2 regions of the Hydrogenophaga aquatica genome follow, and region 1 is predicted to be linked to the other one. Evidence: riboswitches for the same ligand, from Rfam matches in the RefSeq annotation. Region 1 holds a riboswitch; the other holds the start of a gene.
What was found. Region 1 has a riboswitch for glycine ahead of ACYVHH_RS01260 (D-amino acid dehydrogenase). Riboswitches for the same ligand answer to the same signal wherever they lie in the genome.
Positions count from the first base shown of each region.

Region 2: linked by a shared signal. The riboswitch ahead of gcvT (glycine cleavage system aminomethyltransferase GcvT) and the one ahead of ACYVHH_RS01260 (D-amino acid dehydrogenase) in region 1 are both predicted to bind glycine.

Region 1 covers NZ_BAAGVK010000002.1:47,406-54,578, reverse strand. The annotation lists gene recO (DNA repair protein RecO) at 1-29, shown strand, start outside; gene ACYVHH_RS01275 (pyridoxine 5'-phosphate synthase) at 26-811, shown strand; gene acpS (holo-ACP synthase) at 819-1,235, shown strand; gene nagZ (beta-N-acetylhexosaminidase) at 1,232-2,326, shown strand; gene ACYVHH_RS01260 (D-amino acid dehydrogenase) at 2,373-3,638, opposite strand; glycine riboswitch at 3,693-3,797, opposite strand; glycine riboswitch at 3,799-3,890, opposite strand; gene ACYVHH_RS01255 (TRAP transporter large permease) at 3,911-5,203, opposite strand; gene ACYVHH_RS01250 (TRAP transporter small permease) at 5,200-5,688, opposite strand; gene ACYVHH_RS01245 (TRAP transporter substrate-binding protein) at 5,722-6,756, opposite strand; gene ACYVHH_RS01240 (M20 aminoacylase family protein) at 6,804-7,173, opposite strand, start outside.
Region 2 covers NZ_BAAGVK010000001.1:95,529-102,701, reverse strand. The annotation lists gene gcvP (aminomethyl-transferring glycine dehydrogenase) at 1-2,482, opposite strand, end outside; gene gcvH (glycine cleavage system protein GcvH) at 2,513-2,878, opposite strand; gene gcvT (glycine cleavage system aminomethyltransferase GcvT) at 2,925-4,055, opposite strand; glycine riboswitch at 4,108-4,212, opposite strand; glycine riboswitch at 4,235-4,337, opposite strand; gene ACYVHH_RS00450 (response regulator) at 4,432-4,803, shown strand; gene ACYVHH_RS00445 (chemotaxis protein CheC) at 4,806-5,423, shown strand; gene ACYVHH_RS00440 (sensor domain-containing diguanylate cyclase) at 5,434-6,729, shown strand; gene ACYVHH_RS00435 (potassium channel family protein) at 6,749-7,173, opposite strand, start outside.

The DNA of each region.
Region 1 (7,173 bases):
CCACCGAACCCACCCCTGTCCGTCCATGACTTCTATCGTCCCCTCCAGCCGCACGGCGCTGTCCGTCAACGTCAACAAGGTCGCGCTGGTGCGCAACACCCGCCACCTGGGCATACCCAGCGTCACCCGCGCGGCCATGCTGTGCCTGCAGGCAGGGGCGCAAGGCATCACCGTGCACCCTCGGCCCGACGAGCGGCACGTTCGCCGTCACGATGTGTTCGACCTGGCAGAGCTGCTGCAGGCGTGGCCAGACCGCGAATACAACATCGAGGGCAACCCTTTCCACAACCTCATGGACGTGGCACGCGAGGTGAAGGCGCGCGGCCTGCCGCTGCACCAGCTCACCTTCGTGCCGGACAGCGTGGGCCAGTTCACCAGCGACCACGGCTGGCGCTTCCCCGAAGACACTGAGCGGTTGCGACCGCTCATCGGGCAGGCCCATGCGATGGGCGTACGCGTCAGCCTGTTCATGGATGCCGAACCTGCCCAGATGGCGGCCGCCCGTGCCGTGGGCGCTGACCGTGTGGAGCTGTACACCGAGCCCTACGCCGCAGCCTACGCGCAAGGCGGTGCCGCCCGCCAGCAGCAGCTGGATCGTTTTGCCGCTGCTGCCCAGGCGGCCCTGGACGCGGGCCTGGCCGTCAACGCCGGGCATGACCTGAACCGCGACAACCTAACCGACTTCCTGCGTGTGGTGCCAGGCATCAGCGAGGTGTCTATCGGCCACGCGCTGATCGCCGACGCACTTGAAATGGGTTATGCGGCCACGGTGCAGGACTACCTGCGCTGCATCGCAGCCGCGCAAGGTTGACGCGCGCATGATCTACGGCATAGGCACCGACGTCTGCGACGTGCGACGCATCCGCGAGAGCCTGGCGCGTCACGGTGACCGCTTTGCCCAGAAGGTGCTGGGCGACAAGGAGCTGGCCACCTGGCGCCAGCGCAGCGCGCGCTGGCCGGAACGGGGCCTCCGCTATCTGGCCACGCGTTTTTCGGCCAAGGAGGCTTTCAGCAAAGCCATCGGCATGGGCATGCGCATGCCCATGACCTGGCGCGACTGCGAAATCGACAAACTCCCCAGCGGGCAGCCCGTCATCGTGCTGCACCGGGGCCTGAAGGACTGGTTTGAATCCCAGGGGCTGACGGCCCACGTCAGCGTCACCGATGAAACCGATTACGCCGCCAGCTTTGTGGTGGTAGAAAAACCTGAGCACCCCCACGCTCGCATGCCATGACACCCTACACCCAACACGCTCCCCTGATCATCGACGTTGCAGGCACCCGCCTGAGCAAGACGGACAAACAGCGCCTGGCCCACCCGCTGGTGGGTGGCGTCATCCTTTTTGCCCGCAACTGGGAGAACCGCGAGCAGCTCACCCAGCTGTGCCGCCAGATCAAGAAGGTGCGCGCCGACCTGCTGATCTGCGTGGACCACGAAGGCGGGCGGGTGCAGCGTTTCCGCACCGACGGCTTCACCCACCTGCCACCCATGCGCGCCCTGGGCGACATGTGGTTCGGTGGCAAGCTTGGCAAGGAGAGCGATGCCGCCCTGGCGGCCTGCAACGCGGCCACGGCGGCAGGCTACGTGCTGGGGGCGGAGCTGCGTGCCTGCGGGGTGGACTTCAGCTTCACCCCGGTGCTGGACCTGGATTACGGCGGCAGCACCGTCATTGGCGACCGTGCCTTTGCGCGCGATGCGCGGGTCACGTCCCTGCTGGCGCAGGCGCTCATGCACGGGCTGCTGCAAAGCGGCATGCGCAACTGTGGCAAACACTTTCCGGGGCACGGTTTCGTCAAGGCCGATTCCCACGTGGACATTCCCGTGGACAAACGCGGCCTCCAGGCCATCCTGACCGAAGATGCCGCTCCCTATGGCTGGCTGAGCGCGAGCCTGAACAGTGTCATGCCCGCGCACGTCATCTACCCCAAGGTGGATGGCCGCCCTGCGGGTTTTTCCTCGCGCTGGCTCAACGACATCCTGCGCGGCCGCCTGGGCTTTACAGGCGCGATTTTCAGCGATGACCTAAGCATGGCCGGTGCCCGCCAGATCGATGGCAAGGAAGTGAGCTACACCGAAGCCGCCGTGACCGCCCTGGAGGCGGGTTGCGATCTGGTGCTGCTGTGCAACCAGTGCGTGGTGGATGACGGCGCCCCTATCGACGAACTGATCGACGGTTTGAGCGAAGCGCAGATCAAGGGCCGCTGGCAACCGCGTGGCGCCAGCGAGCAGCGCCGCCTGGACCTGCTGCCGCTGGGCGCCGCCCAGCCCTGGGACGAACTGATGGTGGACGCGCGTTACATGCACGCGCTGGGCCTGCTGCCCTGACGGCACCGCTGGCGGTGCCGTCCCGGGTGCCGCCCACGAGGGCGCGTCAGACCCGGGCCATGGCAGCTGCCGGTGCCGCGCCCAGCACGGGCTTGTGGTAGCTGTCGCCCACCACGTCCGCGATCAGATCGGCGGTCCCGGCGCTCAAGGTCCAGCCCAGGTGCCCGTGCCCGGTGTTGTAGAACACGTTGGGCTTTTTGCCGCGTCCCACGCGCGGCATCATGTCGGGCATCATGGGGCGCAGGCCCGCCCATGGCACCACCTGCCGGGTGTTGACTCCAGGGAAGCACTGGTTCACCCAGTCGACGAGAGGCTTGATCCTGTCGGCGCGGATGTCCTTGTTGTAACCGTTGAACTCGGCTGTTCCGGCCACGCGGAAACGGTCCGGCCCGAGCCGGCTGGTGACGAGTTTGGTTTCGTCGTCAAGCAGGCTCACCCAGGGGGCGGCCTCGCGGCTTTGTTCGTCCATCAGATTGACGGTGATCGAATAGCCTTTGACCGGGTAGATGTTGACGCGGTCGCCCAGTTGCGCAGCCAGACTGCGGCTGGCCACCCCGGCGCAGACCACGAGCCCGTCAAAGCAGTGAGTCTGCTCTTGTCCATCCTCGTGTGCCGTGACAAAGGCAGTTTCGCCATCGCTGCGCAGATCGCGCACCTGTTGCCCGTAGCGAATGGTCACGCCCAGACGTTCGGCAGCGGCGGCCAGACCTACGGTGTATTTGTGGATGTCGCCGGTGGAGTCGCTCTCGGTGTAGAAACCGCCGTAGTAGGTGCCTGCCAGCGTGGGTTCGATGGCGCGCATTTCCTCTGGTGTGACGGGGTGGCGTTCCAGTCCGCCTGCCGCCAGCAGGCGGCTCACATTCGCCGCGTGGTCAAAACCTTTCTTGTCGCGGTAGATGTGCAGGATGCCGCGCTTTTCCACGTTGAAGTCCAGCCCCTCGGCCTGGGCCCAGGCAAAGAAATGCTCGCGCGCGGCGATGGCCAGCTTGACCGTTTCGGTGGTGTTGCGTTCGTAGTGGGGAATGTTGCCGATGAACTCCAGGAACCACGAAATCTTGTGCCAGCTCGGCTTGGGGTTGACCAGCAGCGGCGCGTCGTTCTTCAGCATCCACTTCAAGCCCTTGAGTATGGTGGACCAGTGGGTCCACACCTCCGCGTTGGATGCGGAAAGCTGTCCGCCGTTGGCGAACGATGTCTCCATGGCCGCGTAGCGGTTCTGTTCAAACAGGGTGACGTAAAAACCGCGCTTGGCCAGCGCGTAGGCCGTGGTGACACCGGTGATGCCACCGCCGATGACGGCGATCGATTTCATGAGGCAGGCTCCAAACGTCGAAGGGAATGGGTACAGCCCGCACCATGCGGGATGTACGCCCCCTCTGTTTGGAACCTGAGAGATTCATGCCCCCGTGGCGGGTGCACTTGCTCCTGCGGTGGGCTGGGTGACGACACCAGCCTCTCTTCAGAGTTTCATCCAACTTCGACCGGTCCTTTGGCCTGAGAGTTTCCGGGGCGGTTGCTCCTTCGGCGCTGGCCGCTGAGGGCCAGTCTCTCCCGATCGATGTCCAGCATTCTAGTCAGGGGTGTCTACCTCATCAAGTGCACCAACACCAGGCTGATGGACGGGAACGCAACCAGCACACCCAGACGAAGGACGTCCACCGCGATGAACGGAACCAGTCCACGGAAGATGGCGCCGACCGGCACCCGGGGCAGGTTCGCCTTCAGCACGAACACGTTCATTCCGACGGGCGGCGTGATCAGGCCGATCTCGGTCAGCACCACCACGACAATACCGAACCACACCAGGTCAAAACCCTGGGCCACCAGAGTGGGGGTGAACAGCGGCACGAAGATGAGGATGATGGCCATGGCGTCCATGACGCAGCCGAGGAGCAGAAACACGGCCAGGATGGCCAGGAGAATTCCGGTCCTTGACAGCCCGGATCCCTGCACCAGCGCCAGCAGTTCGTCCGCCAGCCCCGAGAACGTGATCAGCTGGGAGAAAAGCATGGCCCCGAACAGCACAACGTACAGCATCACGGAAGTCATGGCGGTTTCGCGCATGACCTCGTAGAAGCGCTGCCAGCCCAGCCGTCCCTGCGCCATCGCGACCAGCAAGGCCAGACCTGCGCCAATGCCGCCCGCCTCGGTGGCAGTGAACCAGCCCAGGTAGAGTCCGCCGATGATCAGCAGGAACAGCAGCAGAAACGGCCACACACCTGCCAGGGAACGCCAGCGCTGCGCCATGGGTGTCTTCTCGGCGCGCGGGGCATGTTCCGGGCGGAACCAGGCAATCGCGTAAATGGCACCCATGTACAGGGCCAGACCCAGCAGGCCCGGCAGCACGCCTGCAATGAACAGCTCACCAATGTTCTGCTGGGTCAGGATGCCGTAGATCATGAGGATGATCGACGGGGGGATGAGTATGCCCAGCGTGCCACCGGCGGCAATGGTCGCGGAGGCCAGGCGGTCGGAGTAGCCGTACTTCTGCATGCTGGGGTAGGCCACCTTGGCCATCGTGGCCGCCGTGGCGAAACTGGAGCCGCAGACAGCACTGAAGCCAGCGCAGGTCACCATGGTGGCCAAGGCCAGGCCACCGCGAACGGCGCCCAGGAAGGCATTGGCTGCGCGAAACAGGTCTTCAGAGATTCCTGTTCGCGACAGCACGTTGCCCATGAGGATGAACAGAGGAACCACTGCCAGTTCGTAGGAGAACGCGGCCTCGGTCAACGTCATCGGGATCAAGGTGCGTGCCACCTCGAAGCTGTTGAGGAACGCAATGCCTCCGACCGAAACCGCCAGCAATGCGATGCCCAGTGGCACGCGCAGAAAGGCCAGCAGCAGCACGGCGCCCAGGCAGATCAGTCCAGCGGTCATGATGCCGCCTCCTCGTGAGTGTGTTCGGAGTGTGGGGCCTGCACGAACAGGGCAGCCACCGCTGCCAAGGCCGTGGTCGCGGCGATGAATGTGTACATCCAGTAGCGTGGAATGGTCAGCGCGGGGCTGATTTCGTTGATGGCCTGCGCCTCTTCGATCGCCAGGTAATACTCGTAGGCGATCAGGCCCAGCACCGCAGCCACGAGCACGTCCACCGCTTTGTGCCAGAGGCGCCAGCGGGGGCGGAGCAGCCAGCGGTCGAACAGGTCGATGCTGAGGTGTCCGCGCCGGGCAGTGAGCAGCGGGAGCCCGGCGAAGATGATGATGGCCATCAGGTGCTCGGTGAGATCGTTGGCGCCGAACACCGGGGTGTTGAACAGGCGCCGGCCCAGCACGTCAGTGAAGTTGAGGATGACCATCGCGCTGAGCATTGAAACCAGCAGCGCGCTGACCAAGCGGTGGGCGATGTTGAGCAGGTGGTGCATGGTCCGCCTTCTGAAAACGTGTGGGCCACCGGTTTACTTGGTCTGTGCCTTGTAGGCGTTTTCGTAGAAGGTGACCATGGCGTTGTGGTCCTTGACACCGAAGCTGGGTGCATCGGCTGCCAGTTCCTTGAGCAGTTCGGTGCGCACCTTGCGGATGCGTTCCAGCAGGGCTGCGTTGGGCTGGGTGAACACATGCCCGTCGCTGCGCATGCGGGCTTCAGCGGCCCGGTTCTGCCGGTCGAATTCCTGCCCCCAGCGCCGCGCCAATGCCTCACCCGAGACCTTCAGCACTGCCTGCTGGTCGGCGTCGCTGAGTCTCTTGAACTTGCCTTCGTTGATGGCAATGAAGAACGCTGCGTCGTACAGTCCTTCGGGCACGATGGTGTGGTGCCGGAGCTTGCCATCCAGCCGGAAGTTCACCACCGATTCCAACGGATGCAGTGAAGCGTCGATGACCCCGCCTTCCAGCAGTTCGTAGGCCTTGGTGCCCGGGCCGGACACAGGCACGGCGCCCAGATCCTCGAGCAGGCGCTTCTGGATGGGGCCGCCCATGCGGACCTTCTGCCCCTTGAGATCGTCGGGCATCTGGATCGATTTGCCCGGGTGGTGGAACTGGCCGCCGCCCAGCATGCCCGTACCCAGCACGACGACACCCTTGAAGGCCTCGTTGCCTGCGAGGAACTGGGTGTAGGTGCGCCAGAGCGCCACCGAGGTGGCCTCCGCGTTCGAACCCATCATCGGCAGTTCGGCAAACCACACGTGCTTGAAGCGCTCCGGCTCGTAGGTGAAGTTGCCCCAGGTGATGTCGGCCACGCCTTTTCGGGCCAGCTCCCAATGCTGGGCCGGTGCGCCGACAGGCTTGGGCAGCAGGTTGATGACCACGCGGCCATCGGTGGCCTTTTTCACGTCCTCCATCCACGGCTGCAGGATGTCTTTCACCACGTAATGGGTTGGTGGCACCCAGCTGGACAGCGTGAGGGTGGTGGTTTGGGCCTGTGCGGCGCCTGCGGCCAGCACGGTGGCAGCAAGCGCGGCGGCCAGGCGAGGAAGGGGTGTGCGCGGGTTCATGTTGTCTCCTTCTTGGGTGGTTTTGAGGTGGTGGGGAAAACGGTCTGTCAGGCAGCCAGCAGGTCTTGCACCAGGGCTGCCCAATAGGCTGCGCCTACGGCAACGTTGTCGTCGTTGAAGTCATAGGCCGGGTTGTGCACCATGCATCCGCCCGGCTCGCCGTCGGTGCCGTTGCCAATGAACAGGTAGCAGCCAGGTACCCGTTCCAGCATGAACGCGAAGTCCTCACTGCCTGTCAGCATGGCGCCGTTGGGATTGACGCGGTCTTCGCCGAAATGGCGGCGTGCCACGTCGAGCGCCTGCTCGGTCTCGCGCGCGCTGTTGACGAGCACCGCGTAACCCGGGCGCCAGTCGATGTCGGCCAGCACGTTGAAGCTTTCGGCCTGCGCCCGTATCAGCGCCTTCAGGCGCCGCTCG
Region 2 (7,173 bases), on a different contig from region 1:
GGCCGTTGGCCGAAGCGTACAGCGTGGGGTAGTGGTTGGCCAGCCGCTTGCTGATGTAGTTGGCCGCCAGGATGGCTGCTTCGGTGGCGTGCTTCAGGCCTTCGGCGCCCATCATGCGGATGTACATCCAGGAGATAGGCAGCACTGCGGCATTGCCGAACGGCGCGGCGGAAACAGCACCCACCTTGGGCTCTACCGGTGCTGCGCCCACGCACGCACCCTGCGCCTGCGCGGAGGCATGGCCTGGCAGGAAGGGCACCAGGTCTTCCACCACGCAGACAGGGCCCACGCCCGGGCCGCCACCGCCGTGCGGGATGCAGAAGGTCTTGTGCAGGTTGAGGTGGCTCACGTCGCCACCGAACTCGCCGGGCGCAGCCACGCCCACCAGGGCGTTCATGTTGGCACCGTCCACGTACACGCGGCCGCCATGCTTGTGCACCAGGTCACACAGGTCTTTCACCTGCGTTTCAAACACGCCGTGGGTGCTGGGGTAGGTGATCATCACGCAGGCCAGGTTTGCGCTGTGCTGTTCGCACTTGGCGCGCAGGTCGTCCAGGTCCACGTTGCCGCTTTCGTCGCACTTGGTCACCACCACCTGCATGCCCACCATCTGTGCACTGGCAGGGTTGGTGCCGTGGGCGGACTGGGGGATCAGGCAGATGTTGCGATGAGCTTCGCCACGCGAGGCGTGCCAACCCTGGATGGCCAGCAGGCCGGCGTATTCACCTTGCGAGCCAGCGTTGGGCTGCAGGCTGATGCCCGCATAGCCCGTGGCTTGGCACAGCCATGCGCGCAGCTGCTCGTCCAGCAGCTTGTAGCCCTGCAGCTGGCTGGCTGGGGCGTAGGGGTGCACGTTGGCAAATTCCGGCCAGGTGATGGGGATCATCTCGCTGGTGGCGTTGAGCTTCATGGTGCACGAGCCCAGCGGGATCATGCTGCGGTCCAGCGCCAGGTCCTTGTCGGACAGGGCGCGGATGTAGCGCAGCATGCCGGTTTCGGAGTGGTGGCTGTTGAACACCGGGTGCGTCATGAACGCGCTGGTGCGGCGCAGCTCTTCGGGGATGCGGCTTTCCACGCCTTTTTCGAAGGTGTCGAAGCTGGGCAGGGCCTGGCCTTCCTTGGCGAACAGGCTCCACAGCTGGCGGATGTCGTCGCGGGTGGTGGTTTCGTCCAGGCTGATGCCGACGAACCCGGCACGCCCGCCCACGAAGCGGCGCAGGTTCAGGCCCCGGGCCACAGCGCGCTGGTGAACGGCATCGGCCGCGTCGGCGGCGCCCATGTCAAGCGTGAGCGTGTCAAACGCCGTGTGGTGCACCGTGCGTACGCCCAACTGCTCCAGCCCGGTGGCCAGGATGGCGGTGTAGGACGCCACGCGTTCTGCAATGCGTTTCAGCCCCTGCGGCCCGTGGTACACGGCGTACATGCTGGCCACCACAGCCGGCAGCACCTGGGCCGTGCAGATGTTGGAAGTGGCCTTTTCGCGGCGGATGTGCTGTTCGCGCGTCTGCAGCGCCAGGCGGTAGGCGGGGTTGCCGTGGGTGTCCACGCTCACGCCCACCAGGCGGCCGGGCAGCGAACGCTTGAATTCGTCGCGGCAGGCCATGTAGGCCGCGTGCGGGCCGCCCGCGCCCATGGGCATGCCAAAGCGCTGGGTGGTGCCCACCACGATGTCGGCACCCATTTCGCCAGGAGATTTGAGCACGGTCAGGGCCAGCAGGTCGGCGGCCAGGATCAGTGCAGCGCCCTTGGCGTGGATCTGATCGGCGCTGGCCTGCCAGTCGGCCAGCCAGCCGCTGCTGCCGGGGTACTGGTTGATGGCGGCAAAGTAATCATCACCCGCAATGGCGGCCAGCCATTCTTCGGTGGAGCGCACCACCTTCACGGTCAGGCCCAGCGGTGTGGCGCGGGTCTGGATGACTTCAATGGTCTGCGGGTGGCAGTCGCCGCTGACGATGAAGGTGTTGCCCTTGGCCTTGACGCTGCGCTTGGCCAGCGTCATGGCTTCGGCGGCAGCCGTGGCCTCGTCCAGCATGGACGCGTTGGCGATGTCCATGCCGGTGAGATCGGTCACCATCGTCTGGAAGTTCACCAGCGCTTCCATGCGGCCCTGGGAAATCTCGGCCTGGTAGGGCGTGTAGGCGGTGTACCAGGCGGGGTTTTCCAGGATGTTGCGCAGGATCACGCCCGGGGTGTGCGTGCCGTAATAGCCCTGCCCGATGAAGCTGCGCAGCACCTGGTTCTGGCTGGCCACGGCCTTGAGTTCTGCCAGTGCTGCTGCCTCGGTCACTGCCGGTGGCAGATCCATGGGCTGCGCGCGGGCGATGCTGCGCGGCACGATGCCGTCGATCAGGGCGCGGCGCGAGGCCTCACCGATGACCGAGAGCATCAGGCGCTCGTCGGCTTCAGAGATGCCGATATGGCGGGCAACGAACTCGTTGGCGTTTTCCAGGTCGGCCAGGGGCCGGGCGGTGGGCATGAGCATGGCGGGCTCCGGGGGGCTTGCGGGTGGGGTTTACTTGGTCAGTTCGCCGTAGGCGGTTTCGTCCATCAGCTCCGCGACTTCGCCAGCGTTGGACAGCTTGACCTTGAAGAACCAGCCAGCGCCCAGCGGGTCGCTGTTGGCCAGCGCGGGGTCGTTGCGCAGGTCTTCGTTGACTTCGGTGATCTCGCCGCTGATGGGCATGTACACGTCGGCGGCAGCCTTCACGGATTCGACGACGCCTGCCACGTCTTTCTGGGCCAGGACCTTGCCCACTTCGGGCAGTTCCACGAACACCACGTCGCCCAGCGCGTCCTGCGCGTGGTGCGTGATGCCCACGGTGGCGATGTCGCCTTCAACGCGGATCCATTCGTGGTCGGGGGTGTACTTCAGGCTCATGGGGTGGGCTCCTGGGGATGGAAAGGGAAAGAGGGCGGACGTGGCATCAGCCACGGAAATAACGGTTGGGCACGAAGGGCAGGGGCGCCACTTCCATCGGCACCGCCTTGCCACGGACGAGCGCCTGCACCTGCGTGCCGAGCGCAGCATAACCGGACTGCACGTAGCCCAAGGCGATGGGCTGGTTGATGGAGGGGCCGAGCAGGCCGCTGGTGACTTCGCCAATGCGCTCGCCAGCGGCGTTCTGCAGTTCCACATGCTCGCGCACGGGCACGCGCTCCTTGGCGATCAGGCCCACGCGCAGGCGCTGCGGCGGCTGCGTGCCGTCGAGCTGCGCCAGAATCTTGCTGGCGCCGGGGAAGCCACCCGCGCGGGCGCCACCCGTGCGGCGCACTTTCTGCATGGCCCAGTTGAGCGCGGCTTCCACTGGCGTGGTGGTGGTGTCGATGTCGTTGCCGTACAGGCACAGGCCTGCTTCGAGTCGCAGCGAGTTGCGCGCGCCCAGGCCGATGGGCTGCACCTCGGGCTGCGCCAGCAGGGCGCGGGCCAGCGCCTCGGCGTGTTCGGCGGGCACCGAAATCTCGAAGCCGTCTTCGCCGGTGTAGCCGCTGCGCGTCACGTACAGGCTGGCACCGTTCCACTGGTGCGCGGCACCGGTCATGAACACCAGTTGTTCCACGCCAGGCAGCAGTCGCTGCAGTGCGGTCACGGCTTGTGGGCCTTGCAGGGCCAGCAGGGCGCGTTCCGGCATGGGGATGACCTGGCAGCGCTGGCCGATGCGCGCCTGGATGTGGGCGATGTCGCCTGCCTTGCAGGCGCCATTGACGATCACGAAGATGTCGTCCCCCCGGTTGACGAACATCAGGTCGTCGATGATGCCGCCTTCGTCGTTGAGCAGCAGGCCGTAGCGCTGTTTGTTCAGGCCCAGGCCGATCACGTCCACGGGCATGAGGGATTCAAAGGCCGCAGCGGCGTCGGGGCCGACCAGGCGCAACTGGCCCATGTGCGACACGTCGAACAAGCCGGCAGCCGTGCGGGTGTGCAGGTGCTCGGCCATCAGCCCGGCGGGGTACTGCACAGGCATGCTGTAGCCCGCGAAAGGCACCATGCGCGCACCCAGTTCAATGTGCAGGGCGTTCAGCGGTGTTTGAAACAGGGGCGTGTCGGGGCTGGTCATGAGCGGACTCCATGGGGGCATGAAACAACCGTGGCATTCATCACCACGGCATCTAGCCCCCGCTGTCCGCTTTACCTGAGAGATTCACCGCCCATGCGGGGCGGCTTGCTCCTTCGGTGGGCAGCATCGTGTGCGGCCTCTCTCCAGTGGGGATGCGCAGTCAAACCCCTCGGGGCTGACGGCGTTTGCCAGTCCTTTTGCCTGAGCGTTCAGACCACCGCGATCAGCGGTCCTGCGCCTTCGGCGGCTTCCCTTGGGGAAGCGCTCTCCTGACAATCCGGAATTCTAACCCACGGCTGAAAATGTAACGTTTGGTAAACTGCTGGGTTGCCCAGAGTCCCGTGTGCCGCATTCACAAGCATAAGAAAGGTGCCTCGTGTCCGACGCCAAGCCGCTCCTCATGATCGTTGACGACAGCCGCATGTCACGCATGCTGATCAAGGCCATTGTCGTTGCGCAGCGCCCTGACTGGCGCATTGTCGAAGTCGCGTCAGGTGACGAAGCCTTGGCCCGTGTGGATGAGGAGACTCCGGATTTCATCACCATGGATGTCAACATGCCGGGTACCAACGGCCTGGAGGCGGCCGAACGCATTCTGCAAAAGCACCCTGGCATCCGCATCGCAGTCTGCACGGCCAACGTGCAGGAGCGCATGCGCGACGCGGCTGCCCGTGCCGGCCTGTTCTTCGTGGGCAAACCCATCACCGAGGCCACGGTGTCGCCTGCTCTGGCCTTTTTCGGGAAGTGACCATGGTCGATGTCAGCGACCTCAAGCGCGACGCGCTCCTGGAAATCTTCAACATCGGCGTGGGGCGTGCCGCGTCGAGCCTAAGCATGATCGTGGGCGACGAGGTGCTGCTGTCAGCCCCCAGCCTGAGCCTGTGCTCGCCGAACGAGGCGGCTGTGGCGTTGTCGGGCAAGCCGCTTACCAAGTTCAGCACCGTTTCGCAGCAGTTCTCTGGCCCCTTTGAGGCGCAGGCCATGCTGGTCTTCCCCGAGGCCAACGCATTGGAGATCGTCGGCCTGATGATGGGGGGGACCAACCTCAGTGCAGAGGAGCTGTCGGAATACGAGCAGGAGGCGATGTGCGAGATCGGCAACATCATCCTCAACTCCAGCATGAGTGTGCTGGCCGACATGTTCGCGGTGCAGTTTGACAGCACGCTGCCCGTGCACCGCTTTGGCGATTCGCAGGCCGCGCTGGTGTTGGAGGGTGAACCGGAGCAGGTGGTTCTGCTGCTGCAGGTGGACCTGAAGATCAGCCAGAAGTGCATCCACGGGCAGATCGTCTTCCTGTTGAGCGTGTCATCCCTGAGCACCCTGATGGAACTGGTCGTGTCGTACATGACGCGCATGGGCCTGGCTTGAGGGAGCAACCATGATTTCTAGGTTCGCCAATGCCCTGGAGCTGGGCATAGTGGGGCTGGATGCCGATGGCCGTGTGCGCCTATGGAACCGCTGGATGGCTGAACGATCCGGATGTTCCCGCGACGCCGTTCTGGGCCGCTCCCTTTTGGATGTGTTCCCGGAGGCGGCCAACAGCAGGCTTCAGCATGCCATCGATCTGGCGACCCGGCAGCGCCTGCCCGCTCTGCTTTCCCCGGCACTCAGCCGGGTGCGGCTGGCGCTGTATCACCGGCCTCAGGACCGGGAGATCGACCGGCGCATGATTCATCTCATTCATGTCGTGCCCTACGAGGACGACGATGAGCGGCAGGGCTGCCTGTTGCAGATCACTGACGTCACCGTCAGTGCGCACAGGGAGCAGGTGTTGCGCAACAAGGAGCACCAGCTGCGCAACGCGGCGCGGATCGCGCAGCTGGGCACCTGGGAGTGGGACCTGGAAGAGGGCGAGTCGGTGTGGTCGGACGAGCTCTACCGCATCTTGGGTTTGAGCCGCCAGACGCACGCGCCCAGCGACTGGGCATTCCTGTCGCTGGTTCACCCGCAGGAGCGCGACCAGATGGCCGAGGCGGTGGAGCTGGCAGCGCAGGGCGGGCAGGACGTGGAGCGGGACTGCACGCTGGTCCTGGCCGACGGGTCGCACAAGCACGTGCACTTCCAGGCAGAAGTGTCGCGCGCGCCCGAAGGCCGCGCCGTTAGCCTGTTGTGCACCGTGCAGGACATATCGGAGCGCAAGCGTATGGAGGCGGAGCTGCGCGAACTGGCCGCCACCGACGCGCTCACCGGTTTGCCCAACCGCCGCCATTTCCTGCTGCAGCTGGGCAGCGAACTGGCACGCGTGCAACGTCAGCCCAGCCTCAAGTCGGCGTTGCTGATGCTGGACCTTGATCACTTCAAGCTGGTGAACGACACCTATGGCCACGGCGTGGGTGATGCGGTGCTGCGGCATTTCGCGGAGCTGGCTGGCAACGAGATGCGCAAGGTGGATACCCTGGGCCGCCTGGGGGGCGAGGAATTCGCCATTCTGCTGCCCGATACCGACCTGCCCGGCGCACAGTTCGTGGCGGAGCGCTTGCGGCAGCGTGTGGAGGCTTCAGCCTTCCTGTCGAAGGGGCAGCCCGTTGCCTTGACGGTCAGCATTGGCATCGGGCTTGTGGACCCGGCCGACCACAGCCTGGAGGCCGTGCTGGCGCGGTGCGACCAGGCGCTGTACCTGGCCAAGCGCAAAGGGCGCAACCGGGTTGAGGTGAACGGGCGGTTGCCGGGCTGACCGGGCCGCGCCGCAACTGTCACGCAGGCGTGCGGTCCTGATTCTGGTCTTGTTCCAGCCGGTTCGACAACGCCCGGACTTCGAGGCGCAGGCGGTGCAGTTCGCCCAGGATCTCGGAGGCCATGGCCTTTTCGTCCTGCTCTACCTCTTTTTCAACGAAGATGGCTGCCAGCGATGCCGTGACCAGAGACAGCACCGCCAGGCCCAGCAGCACCACGAGCACCGCGAACAGCCGCGAAGCGTCCGTTGATGGCACGACGTCTCCATAGCCTACCGTGGCCGCCGTCGTGAATGACAGCCACAGCCCTTCGGAGATACTGTGCACGCTGGGGTCCAGCCACCAGAATCCCAGACCGCCAATGAGAAATATCGCTGCGACCAACGCCAGCGAGTAGAGCAGCCCTTGCCTGACCAGGCGGCGGCGATGCAGCGACAGCTTCTTCA